2 regions of the Mycobacterium sp. JS623 genome follow, and region 2 is predicted to be linked to the other one. Evidence: riboswitches for the same ligand, from Rfam matches in the RefSeq annotation. Region 2 holds a riboswitch; the other holds the start of a gene.
The links. A riboswitch is a leader RNA that binds a small molecule or an ion and turns the genes downstream of it on or off. The one in region 2 is predicted to bind S-adenosylmethionine.
Positions count from the first base shown of each region.

Region 1: it holds a riboswitch for S-adenosylmethionine, as region 2 does, so the genes downstream of both, MYCSM_RS29550 (hypothetical protein) here and MYCSM_RS05720 (bifunctional o-acetylhomoserine/o-acetylserine sulfhydrylase) in region 2, are expected to answer to the same signal.

Region 1 is NC_019966.1:6,076,384-6,083,954, reverse strand. Features, by position in the region: gene MYCSM_RS35405 (bifunctional DNA primase/polymerase) at 1-896, shown strand, start outside; gene MYCSM_RS38935 (helix-turn-helix transcriptional regulator) at 1,570-1,887, opposite strand; SAM riboswitch class IV at 2,159-2,273, shown strand; gene MYCSM_RS29550 (hypothetical protein) at 2,305-2,550, shown strand; gene MYCSM_RS29545 (hypothetical protein) at 2,543-2,749, shown strand; gene MYCSM_RS29540 (hypothetical protein) at 2,879-3,124, shown strand; gene MYCSM_RS38530 (helix-turn-helix domain-containing protein) at 3,262-3,618, opposite strand; gene MYCSM_RS37410 (hypothetical protein) at 3,615-3,995, opposite strand; partial or broken gene MYCSM_RS38525 (helix-turn-helix domain-containing protein) at 4,329-4,481, opposite strand; gene MYCSM_RS36340 (hypothetical protein) at 4,478-4,882, opposite strand; gene MYCSM_RS29515 (helix-turn-helix domain-containing protein) at 4,882-5,073, opposite strand; gene MYCSM_RS29510 (DUF732 domain-containing protein) at 5,102-5,428, opposite strand; gene MYCSM_RS29505 (DUF732 domain-containing protein) at 5,425-5,793, opposite strand; gene MYCSM_RS37405 (hypothetical protein) at 5,790-6,026, opposite strand; gene MYCSM_RS29495 (helix-turn-helix domain-containing protein) at 6,194-6,448, shown strand; gene MYCSM_RS37400 (hypothetical protein) at 6,828-6,974, opposite strand; gene MYCSM_RS29490 (hypothetical protein) at 7,040-7,571, shown strand, end outside.
Region 2 is NC_019966.1:1,196,115-1,203,685, reverse strand. Features, by position in the region: gene MYCSM_RS05730 (alpha/beta fold hydrolase) at 1-797, shown strand, start outside; gene MYCSM_RS05725 (NADP-dependent isocitrate dehydrogenase) at 813-3,050, opposite strand; SAM riboswitch class IV at 3,289-3,408, shown strand; gene MYCSM_RS05720 (bifunctional o-acetylhomoserine/o-acetylserine sulfhydrylase) at 3,451-4,797, shown strand; gene metX (homoserine O-acetyltransferase MetX) at 4,797-5,918, shown strand; gene MYCSM_RS05710 (class I SAM-dependent methyltransferase) at 5,915-6,646, shown strand; partial or broken gene MYCSM_RS05705 (FAD-dependent oxidoreductase) at 6,643-7,571, opposite strand, start outside.

The DNA.
Region 1 (7,571 bases), 1.6 Mb from region 2:
TGCTCTACCTCGATTTCGAGTCGGATGCGGTGTCCGTCGTCGACCGTCTTCTGGAGTTCGGCGCTGATCCTGCCGCCGTTGCCGACCACTTCCGCTATGTGCAGCCAGAGGTCCGACCGGACTCCGTGGCGGAACGGCGGGCATGGGACGAGGTGCTCTCCGGCACTTACGCACTGGCCGTCATTGACGGGGTGACGGACGCGCTCGGCATCTTCGGCTGTTCGACGAAGGACAATGATGACGTTTCCCGTTGGCTTAGGGCGGTGCCGAAGCTGATCGCCGCCAGAACCGGTGCCGCCGTGGTGCTCATTGACCACGTAACTAAGGACGCTGGCACCAGGGGGCGCTTCGCCATCGGGGGCCAGGCCAAGATGGCCGGGCTGAGCGGCGCTGCGTACACCGTGGAGGTTGCCCTCCCGTTGGGCAAGGACATGCGCGGTGAGGTGGTGCTGCGGGTGGGCAAGGACCGCCCCGGATGCGTGAGGGTGCACTGCGGCCCTTTCCGGAAGTCCGACCGCACCCAGGAGGCGGCCCGGATCATCATCGACTCGACGGTCGCCCCGCCGACAGTGACTGTCGGCGCCCCGGGTATTCGAAGCGACGAAAACTCCTGCGGCCCAGCTGTCTTTCGTCCGACGAACCTGATGCAGCGCGCAAGCGAGGCGATCGAGCAGCACCCCGCGGAGCTGACGAAGACCAAGGTGGCGGAGGCGGCCGGCGGGAATAAGCAGGCGATGCTGGCGGGCATCGACATTCTCCGGAGCGAGGGTTACGTGGAAACCGCGAAGGGCCGATCTGGATACGACGTGTACACCTCACTCAAGCCATACCGCGAGACGGACGACGAGCGGTCGGATCGGTATGCCCACTCCGGGAACGCCTTACGCACAGACTGAGTGGTTCTTGGTTCCCCGGTTCCTATACCGGGGAACCCGGGAACCAGCTCCAACAGGTTCTGGGGAACCAGAGGGAACTACTGGGAACCACCACTTGGATTTCGAAAAAACGGAAGCCCACAGCGCGCATCGTTCGTCCGACCTGCCCATCGGACGGGCGGTTCCAACAGGTTCCCGGGAACCAGAAGGAACCACCGGGAAGTACTGGTATTCAGAGACATTCATGCCGGAGTTAGTAGGAATCAAAATTCAAGAAAAATTGAGTAAGGGACAGATACGAACTCCGGCAAGGTATCCAAGCACGGGGAGGATCGTGGACTCAGAGCGGTGGGCTGGGGTTTCGTGTCGCATGGCTGTGCAGAACGTACAAAATGTCAAGAGCAGTTCAAAACCTAGTAAGACTTAGTGCAAGCCGAGAGCAGTTTCCCGGCAACGTAGTACGACGCCATCAACCAAACCCTAAGGGTTTCCGTCCACCCAGCACCTGCCCTTGCTCGTCGTCATCAAGACCTCTTTGACGTCCGCCGGGTCGACGGTGCGAAAGTTGAAGTCCTTCTCAGCTACGCTTTCCCACTTATCCGTCGCTGCTCGGCGGCGGTTCTGGTCATGACTGCTGCTCCAGCATCCATTCCGTCCTCCAATCGTGTTGTTTCCGTTGGTGTGTCTGAATACTTCATCTGGCCCTTTTCTCTTGCTCGGCAAGCCACTCCCGTACGACCGACATTTTCCAGACGCGGCGCCTGCCGAGCTTGAAGCTGGCCGGACCCTCGCCGATGTTGGCCCAGTAGCGCCATGTACTGGCCTTGGTTCCGGTCAGTGCCTCAAGGTCCTTGGCACCCATGATCTCTCTATCCACCTGATCTAACTTCGTGCTATCCCCCTGATCGACCTTCGTGCAATCCCCCACATCTACCGCGGGGCGCTTAGCCCGAATTGCATTGGTGTCCTGGTCGATTGCGCTTCGCAAGTCTTCCTCATCATTATCGGACATAGAGTTGTTCTCCGAGTCTCGTTGTGTCGCTGAGTAAATCGTCTGCGTTCACCTCAGCTCACTATAGAACGCTACGGCGTGCTGCCGCCCCCGGTGACGATTCCGGGTTGCGTAGGTCGGTTGGCCGACACGTCCGGCTGGGGCTGCCTGACGTTGGGACACGACGTGCCGCTCCGGATGCCCGCCTAGCCGCTCGGGTCCGGCTGGCGGCCCGGAGTCCATCGCCGATGAAATGTGCCCGTGCCTAGTCGAGCCTCGTAGGATGGAGGTGCTTCATGAGATGTCGTCGCCAAGCTCCGACTGGACGGCACGCCAACCCCACGCTCATTGGGTGGCTCGGATGAACGAAGCGGCCTGGCACCGGCCGGTGCGGGCAAGAGCGCCTCCGGTGCGGAGGCCCGACTGAGGGGCGGGCGAATGAACGGGAACTCGAACTCCAACGATGACAAGGGCGCGGGCCAGATCGCCATGACAGACGACTTGTTCGGGTGGCCTGGTGACGGCGTGCACTGGGCGTGGCAGCGGTGTGGCCGCTGCGAATACCGGAAGGTCCGGGTGCACTCGACCAACCCCGACCACCTGGTTCGCCGCGCGGCGTCGCCGACGAATGTCTCGCCCGTGCAGATCGCCGACCGGTACGCGGCCGGGCGCAGGCATGGCTGAGCTGGACTTGGTCAGGCTGCGTGAGTTGGCGGCCGAACTCGGCTACTGGCCTGCCTCCACCGACGAGGAGCACGTCGCCCGTCTGCGTGCCCAGGACGCCCGCTATGACGAGCAGGTGGCCCAGGACCCCGACGGCGCCAAGTGGCAGAAAATGATGGGTGTCCCCAGTTATCGGAGAAATCAAAGGACACAGTCATGAGCGCCGAGCGTGGATGGATCGGTGAGCCACAACCAGAGAGACAGTGGCATAACTCCCACTACTCACGGGAGGCCGACAGGATTGCCGTCCGCGATCGCGGGACGGTCCCAATCACCGATGACGAAGCGCATGACTGACCACTGCGATGGCGTGGAGGACTGGGCTGCGCACCATCGTGGCCAGGGACACGATCCCGACGCTGCGCCGACGACGGGGAACTCGGCACAGTGGGACTGCGACTGCGGCGGTATCAACCGCATCCTCACCGTCGAGCAGATCGCAAAGAAGTTCGCGCACTCGAAGGACCGTCCCCAGTCGCTCAACCCCGACTTCCCGGTCCCTAATACGCCGCCGAGCAAGCCGCCCTGCGGATAGCGGTCCAGTATGCGGCGGGGAGATCTCGGCCCATGGTGAGGCACGCGATTGACGTGTTCCCCTTGGAGGGAGGTTCGATCCGCCATGACGACGACAATCGCCCCGTCAATGTGCACGCCCGGCCCGGCAGCTTCTGCTCAACCAGAAGGGTCGTAGCGCCGCCTCCTGACGAAATCGTCGAGGTCTTCCGACTGGACAAACGAGCGCCGACCGATCTTGACGAGCGACAGTTCCCCGTCCTTGACCAACGCGTAGAACGTGGTGGGGCTGATGCCGCCCAGCTGATGTCGGACTTCCTTAACCGGCAAGAGGTGCCGCATATGTTTCTTGTTGCACCATGGGCATAGGAGAAAATCGTCCTGGGGTATCTCGGGTAGTTCACCCGCGCGTGACGGCGCCGGAGTTGGGCGCTCCTGTTCGAGAGCTGCTGCGCGGACGGCCTCGTTGACGACGTCGCGGATGGCTTGGGCGAGCCGGTCGGCGGCGTCGCTCATCGCTGGGCGGTTCGGCGCTTGCGCTTGACGCCAGCCGCCTCCAGGGTCTGGTAGATCGCTCCAGCGACATGGCGTCCCCAATCCTGGGGCCGACGGAGGTTCTCGCCGCACGCGCATTCGACGGGGTAGCGCACCAGGCCGTGCTGCTGGATGACGTCGGCCATGGCGCCCTCGGCGGCGACCGCGGCCCAGTCGATATCTTTCGCCGTGCTCCTGAATATCAGTGAGATCCGGTTGATCTGATCCTGGCTGAGCGGCGGGGCCTTTGCGACCAGCTCTTTGACTTGGTCGGCGTGGCGGTAGCGCCCGCAAATGGCACACCACTCGCTGCCGCGGGGAAATCGGTGGTCGCAGTTGGGGTTTCCTTCGTCAACCATGCGAATCATCCTTTCGGGTCATCGTTTGCGCCGAGGCCGGTCGACATCCTGGACAAACTCCGTGCATTCACATGACCAGCACTTAAACCTGGGGTTGGGCGGGTCGACGCCGGGTCCGTAAGTGGTCCTCATCCCGTGAGCGCCATCGCCGTGCCCGCACTTGCAGAACAGTGTCTGTCGCCTCGGCTTGCGCTCAATGGCGTTCTTGACACTGGCCGACTCCTCAACCCCTTTAACCGCGATTGACCGATCCGGGACGTGCGGGCCCTCGCGTTTGCGGGGTTTAGCGGACGGATCGTTCCAGTGAAAGCTGATGGGCCGCATAAGCTTTTCGTCGATCTCATCGAGGTCGACGCGCAGCATTCGATGGCTACGGCCTATGGAATAGCCCGTTAACTCTCCGTCGGCAATGAGCCGACGCACGGTGCGGTCACTGATCTTCAGGTATTCAGCGGCCTCGGCGATGCTGATGTACCGGCGGCTCACCGCTTGCGCCGCCGCGTCTGTGCCGATTTCAATGCCATCCGCTGCATGTGAGCCTTCATCGCCCAGTCGACACGCTTGGCGCGCTCCTGCGGAGTGAGCTCGCCGTCCGGATCGACCTCCCGCTCAAGCTTCGCGTAGAAGCCCTCGCGCGCTGGCCTGGTGGCCATGTAGCGGTCTTCGGTGTTGGCCCACCGGGTATACGCACCGATTCGGCCGCGCAGGCTGCGCTCCGATGCACTCGGCCCCGCGTCACGGGCTCGCCTCTCCAGCTCCGCGCGACGGGCACAGTCCCAGTGGGCATCCCAGATGTTCCCGTCCTCGTCGACGTGCGCCACCCCCTGGGCCACTTTCCTTCCGCAGTGGCGGCAGTGCGCCTCCGGGCGCCAGGCGTCGTGGGTCATTACGTTCCCCAATAACTCACACGGCCGAGTTCCAATAGGGACTCGCGATCAACGCGGATGCTCCTCTCGCCGACACGGCGAGCCTTGAGCTTGCCGTGGGCGATCATCCTCCGGATCGTCTTCGGATCCAGCTGGTAGTACTCGGCCGCCTGCTTGATGGTCACCCATCGCGGCAGTTCATGATCGCTCACCTTGACCGTCCCCTCGCGGAGCGTCTCCTCAGAAGTTCAGTTTGTCGCGGTCGTATGGGCAGTACGCCAAGACGGAGTCGACCACCAGATCAGCTGTCTGCTGGTGTGTTAGCCACTGGTGAAACGTCTGGGACATTCGGTCGAGCACATCCGGCACATACCCCCCACCGCTCGGGCCGAGATCGATGGTGTGGCAGATGCTGTGACCCTCCTGGACCAGTGGGTGCGGGAACTCTCGGATCCCGTCATTAGCCAGTTTCTGTAGGAAAACTTCGTCATCCGTATCCGCACTCGCCGTCGCTGCCAGGATCAGGGAGAAAGAGACTGAGGCGACTGCAGGGATGCTCGCCCTCATGACAACTTGCTCGCGTTCTGCTCACAGAAGTCGGCCACGGCGAACCCGACGAGCGCATTGATTTGTAGCTGGCTGAGGTTCGACCAGTTGCGCTTGATACCCGCATCCACGACATCGTGGCTGTGGTCATTGAGGGCAAGGCAGATGCCATGGCCCAGCCCAACCTCATCTCGGCCGTTGGTCATCCCGAGCGTCTGCGGCAGGATGCCCTGTCCGGCAAGCTGCTCCAGGTACTGGGCCTCAGCCTGGGTGAAGATCCCAGTGTCTGCTCGTGCGGCCGGTGCCAGGATGAGGGGTGCGGTCAGGGCCACTAGGACGGTGACGAGTTTCGTCCGTTTACCTAGGTGCTTGGGGACGTCGATCACTTGATCCCCAACTTGTCGTCGCAGTCGAGCAGGGCGAGCGTGAGTGGCGGATCCCCACCTGCGTTGTGAATCATCTGAGCCTGTGGGTCGGTCCGTACCTTGATCTCCCACTCCTGCTGATCGGCTGTGATGCATCGCTGCAGCTTTTGGTCTTGCGAGTTGTACCAAAACGTCCAACATGTGACACCGATGACGATCATCACACCGGTGATCATTGCTGCCTTCAGGTTCATCCTTCGTTGTCTCCCAACGCTACTGGCAATCGTGTGAACCGAGACCAGCCACTTCTGTCAGCCAGCTAAGATCCTTGCAATCGTAAGGATCATTACGCATGGGCACAATACGCATGCGTACAGCGCACTCTGGCCGTTCTCGCCTGGGCCGTATGTGGTTGGGCATCATGCCGGACGACCGATCCAAGCCCGCTTTGAACGACACCACTCGCGTCTTCGGCGAACGCGTACGCGATCGTCGACTGGCACTTGGCCTCAGTCAGGAAGCCGCCGCGGTCCGGTGCGGCATTCATTGGACCCAGCTCGGCAAGGTGGAGCGAGGACAGCGAAGCTTGCGGCTGGAGACAATCGTCAAGATTGCCGAAGGCTTGGACGTCGATGCAGGGAAGCTGGTCAGTAAGCTCCCCCTACCGCCAGGCTAAGCCGGTTCGATCGAGTACATACGTTCACTGCGGCCAACTTCACACCCGGCGAGAAGGGGGAACAACCGCGGCCTCCTGAGATCGTTACTTTTCAAGTGTGGCGCGCCTACGACGAAGGCCGCTACTGTCCTCTAAAGTGCCGAGGCAACGGCGGCTGAGAACCTCTTGGCTGCAGGAGGAGTGCCGTGAGCTATCCGGAAGGGCCTGCTGACCTAGTGATACGTGCGATGAGAACGCTCGGCGCTTGTCAGTTCCGGCCGGTACATTTACCGGACGGGGGCAAATGCCACCAACGGCCGCTGAGGGCTCGTCATGTGATGGGTGCCGGCCAAATTGCGAAGGGATCGTAATGACGAGGTTCGTGAGTCTCTCAGCTGATTCAAGCACTGCACTCATCCTCGATGATTCCGGTCAGTCGCAGGGTGTCGATGAGGCGCTCAATAGCCTTGGAATACAGCATGTTGTGTATCGAAAGCCCGGATACATCGACGGTGCGCCCTGCCTTATTCGCGAGTCGCGTGGCCACGTCGAGAAGTTTCTTGGCAGGGAACAAATTGCCGCGTTCTTGAGCCGTATGGCCACTAGTTCCGAATGATCCGTGCGTCCCGTGCACAGAACGAATATCGCCTTGTCGTTGTTACGGGAACAAGTGGGCTTGGTTTAGACAACGCAGGTCGGCGGCTCGCAGAGAGCCTCGGAAGCGACTGGTCGCATTTCGCGTTCGAGAGCTATCTCCTCGCGGCGGAATCAGATGTGCTCGGGCTCGATACCACGAACAACAAAACTCTGATTGAATTTCTTCTCGGTAGTGAACCACTATTAGAAGCAGTGTGGTCCAGGGCTTTCCAGACAGTCGACTCCATCCTTGTGGATTCTCTCAAGCAAAAAAACGTCGTACTTACCATGCATACATCGTGGTGGGCGCCCGGGAGTACGACTATCACGCCATGCGTCAACTACAAGCTTGTCGCGAACGCACGCTGGGTGCCAGACGTGGTCGTCAACCTCATTGACGACATCTATGACATTTACTATCGCCTGAGCGGTGTCGGACAGATTTTCTACCCATACGATGCCCTCGCACTTTCCGATGAAATTCGGACATTGCAAAGGCTGCTTGACT
Region 2 (7,571 bases):
GCGAGCCGATGCTTTTGCTGCATCCGTTCATGATGTCCCAGAGCGTGTGGAAAGGCGTTGCACCGCTGATTGCTGGCACTGGCCGTTACGAGGTGCTCGCCCCGACCATGCCCGGCCACAACGGCGGCGTCAAAGGCAGGTTCTTCCTGGACACCGCCGAGCTGGCCGACGACATGGAACGTCGGATGGACGAACTGGGCTGGGACACCGCACACATCGTCGGTAACTCGCTGGGCGGCTGGGTGGCCTTCGAGCTGGAGTGCCGCGGGCGAGCCCGGACGCTGACCGGGATAGCACCGGCCGGTGGCTGGAGCCACCTGACGCCCGCGAAGTTCGAGATCGTCGGCAAGTTCCTGGCCGGCTTGCCCGTTTGGCTGGCCGCCAAGGCGCTCGGCCCTCGCGCCCTGAAGCTGCCGTACGTCCGTCAACTCGGCTACGTGCCGATCAGTGCGAGCGCCGACAAGCTCAGCGACGAGGACTGGCTCGACATCATCGACGACGTGACCCACTGCCCGGCGTACTACCAGCTGTTGGTCAAATCCCTGTTGCTTCCCGGCCTCCAGGAGCTGGCCGATAGCAGTGCGCCGACGCATCTGGTCATCTGCGAGAAGGACCACGTGCTGCCGCACCCACGGTTCACCCGGCACTTCACCAAACACCTGCCGGAGGCCACGGAAATCACGCATCTGGACGCCGTCGGACACATCCCGATGTTCGAAGCACCGCAGCGCGTTGCCGACCTGATCGTCAGCTTCGTCGACCGGTACGCGACGCCGCCGCGCAAGGCCTTCGGCTAACCCTTTGTCACCGGGTCAGCCCGTCGCGCCTTCCAGCGCCGAATTCAGCGTCTTGCTCGGCCGCATCACCGCCGCGGTCTTCTCGGGGTCCGGATAGTAGTAGCCGCCGATGTCTACTGAATTGCCTTGCACCTCAGCGAGTTCGGAGATGATCGCATCTTCGTTCTCGGCCAAGGTCTTGGCCAGCTTGGCGAAGTGATCGGCCAGTTCCTTGTCCTCAGTCTGTTCAGCGAGTTCTTGAGCCCAGTACATCGCGAGGTAGTACTGGCTGCCGCGGTTGTCGAGTTCACCGGTCTTGCGCGACGGATTCTTGTTGTTGTCCAACAGCTTTCCGATCGCGGAGTCGAGCGTCGTGGCCAGCAGCGCGGCCCGCTTGTTGTCGGTCTTGCGGCCGAGGTCCTCGAAGCACGCGCCGAGGGCGAGGAACTCACCCAGCGAATCCCAGCGCAGGTGGTTCTCCTCGACCAGCTGGTGCACATGCTTGGGCGCCGAACCGCCTGCGCCCGTCTCATACATGCCGCCACCGGCCATGAGCGGCACGATCGACAGCATCTTGGCGCTGGTGCCCAATTCCAGGATCGGGAACAGGTCGGTCAGGTAGTCGCGCAAAATGTTGCCGGTGACGGCGATGGTGTCCTGCCCACGGATGAGGCGCTCCAGCGTGTATCGCATCGCCCAAACCTGCGGCATGATCTGGATGTGCAGGCCTTCGGTGTCGTGATCGGCGAGGTAGGTCTTTACCTTCTTACGCAGTTCGACCTCGTGCGGCCGCTCGGTGTCCAGCCAGAACAGCGCTGTCATTCCTGACGCACGGGCCCGCGTCACAGCCAGTTTGACCCAGTCTCGAATCGCCGCGTCCTTGACGACCGGCATGCGCCAGATATCGCCGGTCTCCACATTCTGCGACAGCAGCACCTCGCCGGTGTCGATGTCGACGATGTTGGCGACGCCGTCGGTGGGGATCTCGAACGTCTTGTCGTGGCTGCCGTACTCCTCGGCCTTCTGCGCCATGAGGCCGACGTTGGGAACGGTGCCCATGGTGGTCGGGTCGAACTGTCCGTGCGTCTTACAGAAGTTGACCATCTCCTGGTAGATCCGCGAGAAGGTCGACTCAGGGTTGACCGCCTTGGTGTCCTTGGTCCGGCCGTCGGCGCCATACATCTTGCCGCCGAGCCGGATCATCGCGGGCATCGACGCGTCGACGATCACGTCGCTTGGCGAATGGAAGTTGGTGATGCCGCGGGCCGAGTCGACCATCGCCACCTCGGGCCGATGTTCGTGCACGGCGTGGATGTCGCGGATGATCTCCTCGCGTTGCGCGGTGGGCAGCGACTCGATCTTGTCGTACAGGTCGGACATGCCGTTGTTGACGTTGACGCCGAGCTCGTCGAGCACCTGCTGGTGCTTTTCGAAAGCCTCCTTGTAGAACACCTTGACCGCATGGCCGAACACGATGGGGTGGCTGACCTTCATCATCGTCGCCTTGACGTGCAGCGAGAACATCACGCCGGTCTTGTAGGCGTCCTGGATCTGCTCTTCGAAGAAGTCGCACAGCGCCTTGCGGCTCATGAACATGCTGTCGATGATGTCGCCCTCGTCGAGCTGCACCTCGGGCTTGAGCACGATGGTCTCACCGCTCTTGGGTTCGAGCACCATCTTGACCTTGCGCGCCTTGTCGAGCGTCATCGACTTCTCGCCGTGATAGAAGTCGCCGCGCTTCATGGTCGCCACATGGGTACGCGAGGCCTGCGACCACTCACCCATGCTGTGCGGATGCTTGCGCGCGTACTCCTTGACCGCGTTGGGGGCGCGACGGTCCGAATTTCCTTCGCGCAGAACGGGGTTCACCGCGCTGCCGAGAATCTTCGCGTAGCGATCCTTGATCGCCCTTTCCTCGTCGTTCTTCGGCTCGCCCGGATAGTCCGGCAAGTCGTAGCCCTTGGCCCTCAGTTCCTTGATGGCGGCCAGCAACTGCGGCACCGACGCGCTGATGTTCGGCAGCTTGATGATGTTGGTTTCGGGCAGATGGGTGAGCTCGCCGAGCGTGGCCAGGTTGTCCGGCACGCGCTTTTCCTCGGGCAGGCGGTCGGAAAACTCGGCGAGGATGCGCGCCGCAACGGAGATGTCACTGGTTTCGACGTTGATGCCCGCCGGCTCGGTGAAGGTCTGGATGATCGGCAGGAAGCCGTAGGTCGCAAGCAACGGCGCCTCGTCGGTCAGCGTGTAAATGATGGTCGGCTGCTCGGCGCTCATTGTGTTGTCTCCCGGCGTCAGTATCGGATCTATTCGTGCTACTCGCGGGCCAGACTACAAGCAGCATCGGGTACGCGAAGGGCCAGCTTGGCTACTGATCAGTAGCTTCTGTGCTGGGCGAACATAGGGAAATTCTCCCGATGTCTGGGCCGCTGTGCCACCGCGACCATGGCGGGGAGCGGTCGGGACGAAACCCGCCGGTGGCATCCAGTCAGCGGCATGCGATACCCTTCTCATCGGTCATGAGTGCCAGCGTCAAGCCCCGGCTTGCTGGCCGGCAACCCTCCAACCGCGGTGGGGTGCCCCGGGTGATTGACCAGGTTGAGTAGCCGCAACTGGCTACCGGCAAGCGCGGGTCCGTTGTGACGGGCCCCCAGAGACAGATGGAGGTCCGTTTCGCATGAGCACGCCAGATGATCCGACGGCACAGTGGTCGTTTGAAACCAAGCAGGTCCACGCCGGTCAGACGCCCGATATCGCGACCAATGCGCGGGCGCTGCCGATTTACCAGACCACGTCGTACACGTTCAACAGCACAGAGCACGCCGCCGCCCTATTCGGCCTCGCCGAGCCCGGCAACATCTACACCCGGATCATGAACCCGACTCAGGACGTCGTCGAGCAGCGCATCGCGGCGCTGGAAGGCGGCGTCGCCGCGCTGTTCCTGGCGTCCGGTCAGGCCGCGGAAACCTTCGCGATCCTCAACCTCGCCAACGCGGGCGACCACATCGTGTCCAGCCCGCGGCTCTACGGCGGCACCTACAACCTGTTCCACTACACGCTGCCCAAGCTCGGCATCGAGGTCAGCTTCGTCGAGAACCCCGACGATCTGGAGTCCTGGCGCGCGGCAGCCAAGCCGAACACCAAAGCGTTCTTCGGTGAGACCATCTCGAATCCGCAGAACGACATCCTCGATATCCCGAACGTCGCGGCCATCGCGCATGACGCCGGTGTGCCGTTGATCGTCGACAACACCGTCGCCACCCCGTACCTGATTCAGCCGCTGTCCCACGGCGCCGACATCGTCGTGCATTCGGCGACGAAGTACCTGGGCGGACACGGCGCGGCGATCGCGGGCGTGATCGTCGACGGCGGCACCTTCGACTGGACCAACGGCAAGTTCCCCGGCTTCACCACGCCGGACCCGAGCTATCACGGCGTGGTGTTCGCCGAACTCGGCCCGCCGGCATTCGCATTGAAGGCCCGGGTGCAACTGCTGCGCGATCTCGGCTCCGCGGCCGCGCCGTTCAACGCGTTCCTGGTCGCACAGGGACTGGAGACGCTGAGCCTGCGCGTTGAACGCCATGTGGAGAACGCGCAAAAGGTGGCGGAATTCCTGGCGGGGCGTCCTGACGTGACGTCGGTGAACTACGCCGGGTTGCCGACCTCGCCGTGGTACGAGCTCGGAAAGAAGCTGGCCCCCAAGGGAACCGGTGCGGTCCTGGCGTTCGAGCTGGCCGGCGGCATCGACGCGGGTAAGGCGTTCGTCAATGCGCTGACGCTGCACAGCCACGTCGCGAACATCGGCGACGTGCGCTCGCTGGTGATCCACCCGGCGTCGACGACGCACGCGCAGCTCACCCCGGAAGAGCAGTTGGCCACCGGCGTGACACCCGGCCTGGTGCGACTGGCGGTCGGCATCGAGGGCATCGACGACATCGTGGCCGACCTGGAGCAGGGCTTCGCCGCGGCCAAGCCGTTCAGTGCATCGGCGGCGGCCGACCCGAAGACCGCGGCGGCGTTCTGATGACGGTGATTGACGTGAGTACCACGACCCTGCCCGCCGAGGGCGAAGTCGGCTATGTCGACATCGGCCCGCTGACGCTGGAGAACGGCGCGGTCATCGACGACGTCACGATCGCAGTGCAACGGTGGGGCGAACTGTCGACCAACCGCGACAACGTCGTCGTCGTGCTGCACGCGTTGACCGGCGACTCACACGTCACCGGCCCGAGTGGCCCTGGCGACGAGACCGAAGGTTGGTGGGAAGGTGTCGCCGGCCCCGGCGCGCCAATCGACACCGACCGCTGGTGTGCGGTGTCCACCAATGTGCTCGGCGGCTTCCGCGGGTCGACGGGCCCGAGCTCGCCCGCGCCAGACGGAAAGCCTTGGGGCTCAAGGTTTCCGCTGATTTCCATCCGCGATCAGGTCGAGGCGGACGTCGCTGCGCTGGCTGCGCTTGGCATCACCGACGTAGCCGCGGTGGTCGGCGGCTCCATGGGCGGCGCACGGGCACTGGAGTGGATCGTCAGCCACCCCGATGCGGTGCGCGCCGCGCTGGTGTTGGCCGTCGGTGCTCGCGCGACGGCCGATCAGATCGGCACGCAGAGCACGCAGATCGCGGCCATCAAGTCCGACCCTGGCTGGCAGAACGGCGACTACTACGGCACCGGACGTTCGCCCGATGTCGGCATGGAGATCGCGCGGCGCTTCGCGCATCTCACGTATCGCGGCGAGGAAGAGCTGGACAGCCGCTTCGGCAACACTCCGCAGGACGGTGAGGATCCGGCGACGGGCGGCCGCTACGCGGTGCAGAGCTATCTGGAGCACCAGGGCCGCAAGCTGCTGGCGCGCTTCGACGCCGGCACTTACGTGGCGCTGAGTGAATCGCTGTCGAGCCACGACGTGGGTCGCGGTCGCGGCGGCGTCGAGGCGGCCCTGCGCGGCTGCCCGGTTCCGACGGTCCTCGGCGGCATCACGTCCGACCGGCTGTACCCGCTGCGGCTGCAGGAGGAATTGGCCGAGCTGTTGCCTGGTTGTACCGAGCTGAACGTGGTCGACTCGATCTACGGCCACGACGGATTCCTCTTGGAGACCGAGGCGGTGGGCAAGTTGATTCGTCGGACGTTGGAGCTGGCCGAGCGGTGACCGACCCCAGGCAGCGGCGTTCACTGTCGTTCGGCGCAGAAGCCGCGGCATACGAGCGGGGCCGACCGTCGTACCCACCCGAAGTGATTGACTGGCTGCTGCCCGCTGATGCACGCGACGTGCTCGACCTCGGCGCCGGCACCGGAAAGCTGACCACCCGGCTCGTCGAGCGCGGGCTCGCTGTAGTCGCGGTCGATCCCATTCCGGAGATGCTCGAGCTGCTGAGTAATTCGCTGCCGGATACGCCCGCCCTGTTGGGCACCGCCGAAGACATCCCGCTGCCCGACGACAGCGTCGACGCGGTGCTGGTGGCGCAGGCGTGGCATTGGTTCGACTCCGAACTGGCCGCCAAGGAGATCGCGCGCGTGCTGCGGCCTGGCGGCCGGCTCGGCCTGGTGTGGAACACCCGCGACGAGCGGCTGGGCTGGGTCAAGGATCTGAGCCGCATCATCGGCCACGAGGACGACCCGTTCAGCCAAAAGGTAACGCTGCCTGCGCCGTTCACCGACGTCGAGCGCCATCACGTCGAGTGGACGAGTTACCTGACGCCGCAAGCGCTTATCGACCTCGTTGCATCGCGCAGTTACTGCATCACGTCGCCGGAGAAGGTGCGCACCCGGACGCTGGATCGAGTTCGCGAACTGCTGGCCACGCATCCCGCGTTGGCCAACACCAACGGCCTTGCGCTGCCGTACGTGACGGTGGGCATCAGGGCGACGCTGGCCTAACGTTCGTCGCGCTCTGCGGCCCTGACGCCAAACCACCGCTGCAACGCACCGCGCAACCGCGCTTCGTCGTATGCATCGAAAGTGCTTGCCGCCCAAGCGACATAGCCATCGGGCCGAAGGAGTAGCCCGCAGGCGGCAACGTCGGCACTTGATCCAGTGACGACGTCTACGCGGTCGGCCCAACCCCGCGCGGCGTCGCCCACCCGTCCGCCGGACTGGTCAAGCAGAACCGGGCGTGCCTGATGCAGAAGGTCGGCTATGCGCCGGCCATCGTCCAGCGTCGCGTCGGGCACCAACCGGCCCGCAAGCGGGTGATCGTCGCCCACGTCGTAGCGCACGTCGGAGCCGGCAAGCAGGTGTGCCATGTGTTCGGCGACGCTCGGCAACTGCAGTAGCTCGTTGAAGAGCTCTCGCAGCTTGGCGATCTCGGGTCCTGGCCCGAAGAGGGCCCGTCTGCGACATGGAATGCATCATCACGCGCTGCCCGACGCGATAACGCTCGCTGTGATAGGTGTCGAGCAGATCTGCGGGCGCCCAGCCGTTGACCGCGGCGGCCAGTTTCCAGCCGAGATTCATTGCGTCCTGCAGACCGAGGTTCAACCCCGGCCCACCCATCGCGGAGTGCACGTGCGCGGAATCGCCAAGCAGGAAGATGTTGCCCGCGCGGTAGCGGTCGGCCTGGCGGGTGTTCTGACCACTGATGCGGCGCAACGCATTTGGTTTGTCGTCGTTCGGCAGCTCCATCGGCAGATCGACACCGAGCACCCGCCGTGCGCTGTCACGCAGTTCGTCGATGGTCATCGGCTCGGCATCGTCGGCAGGATTGTCGAACTCGATGGTGCCAAGCATCGGGCGGTCACGCTCGAACGGGGCATAGATGAGTCCACCGCTGTCGAGCCGGTTGTGGCCGAACGACAGCGGCCGG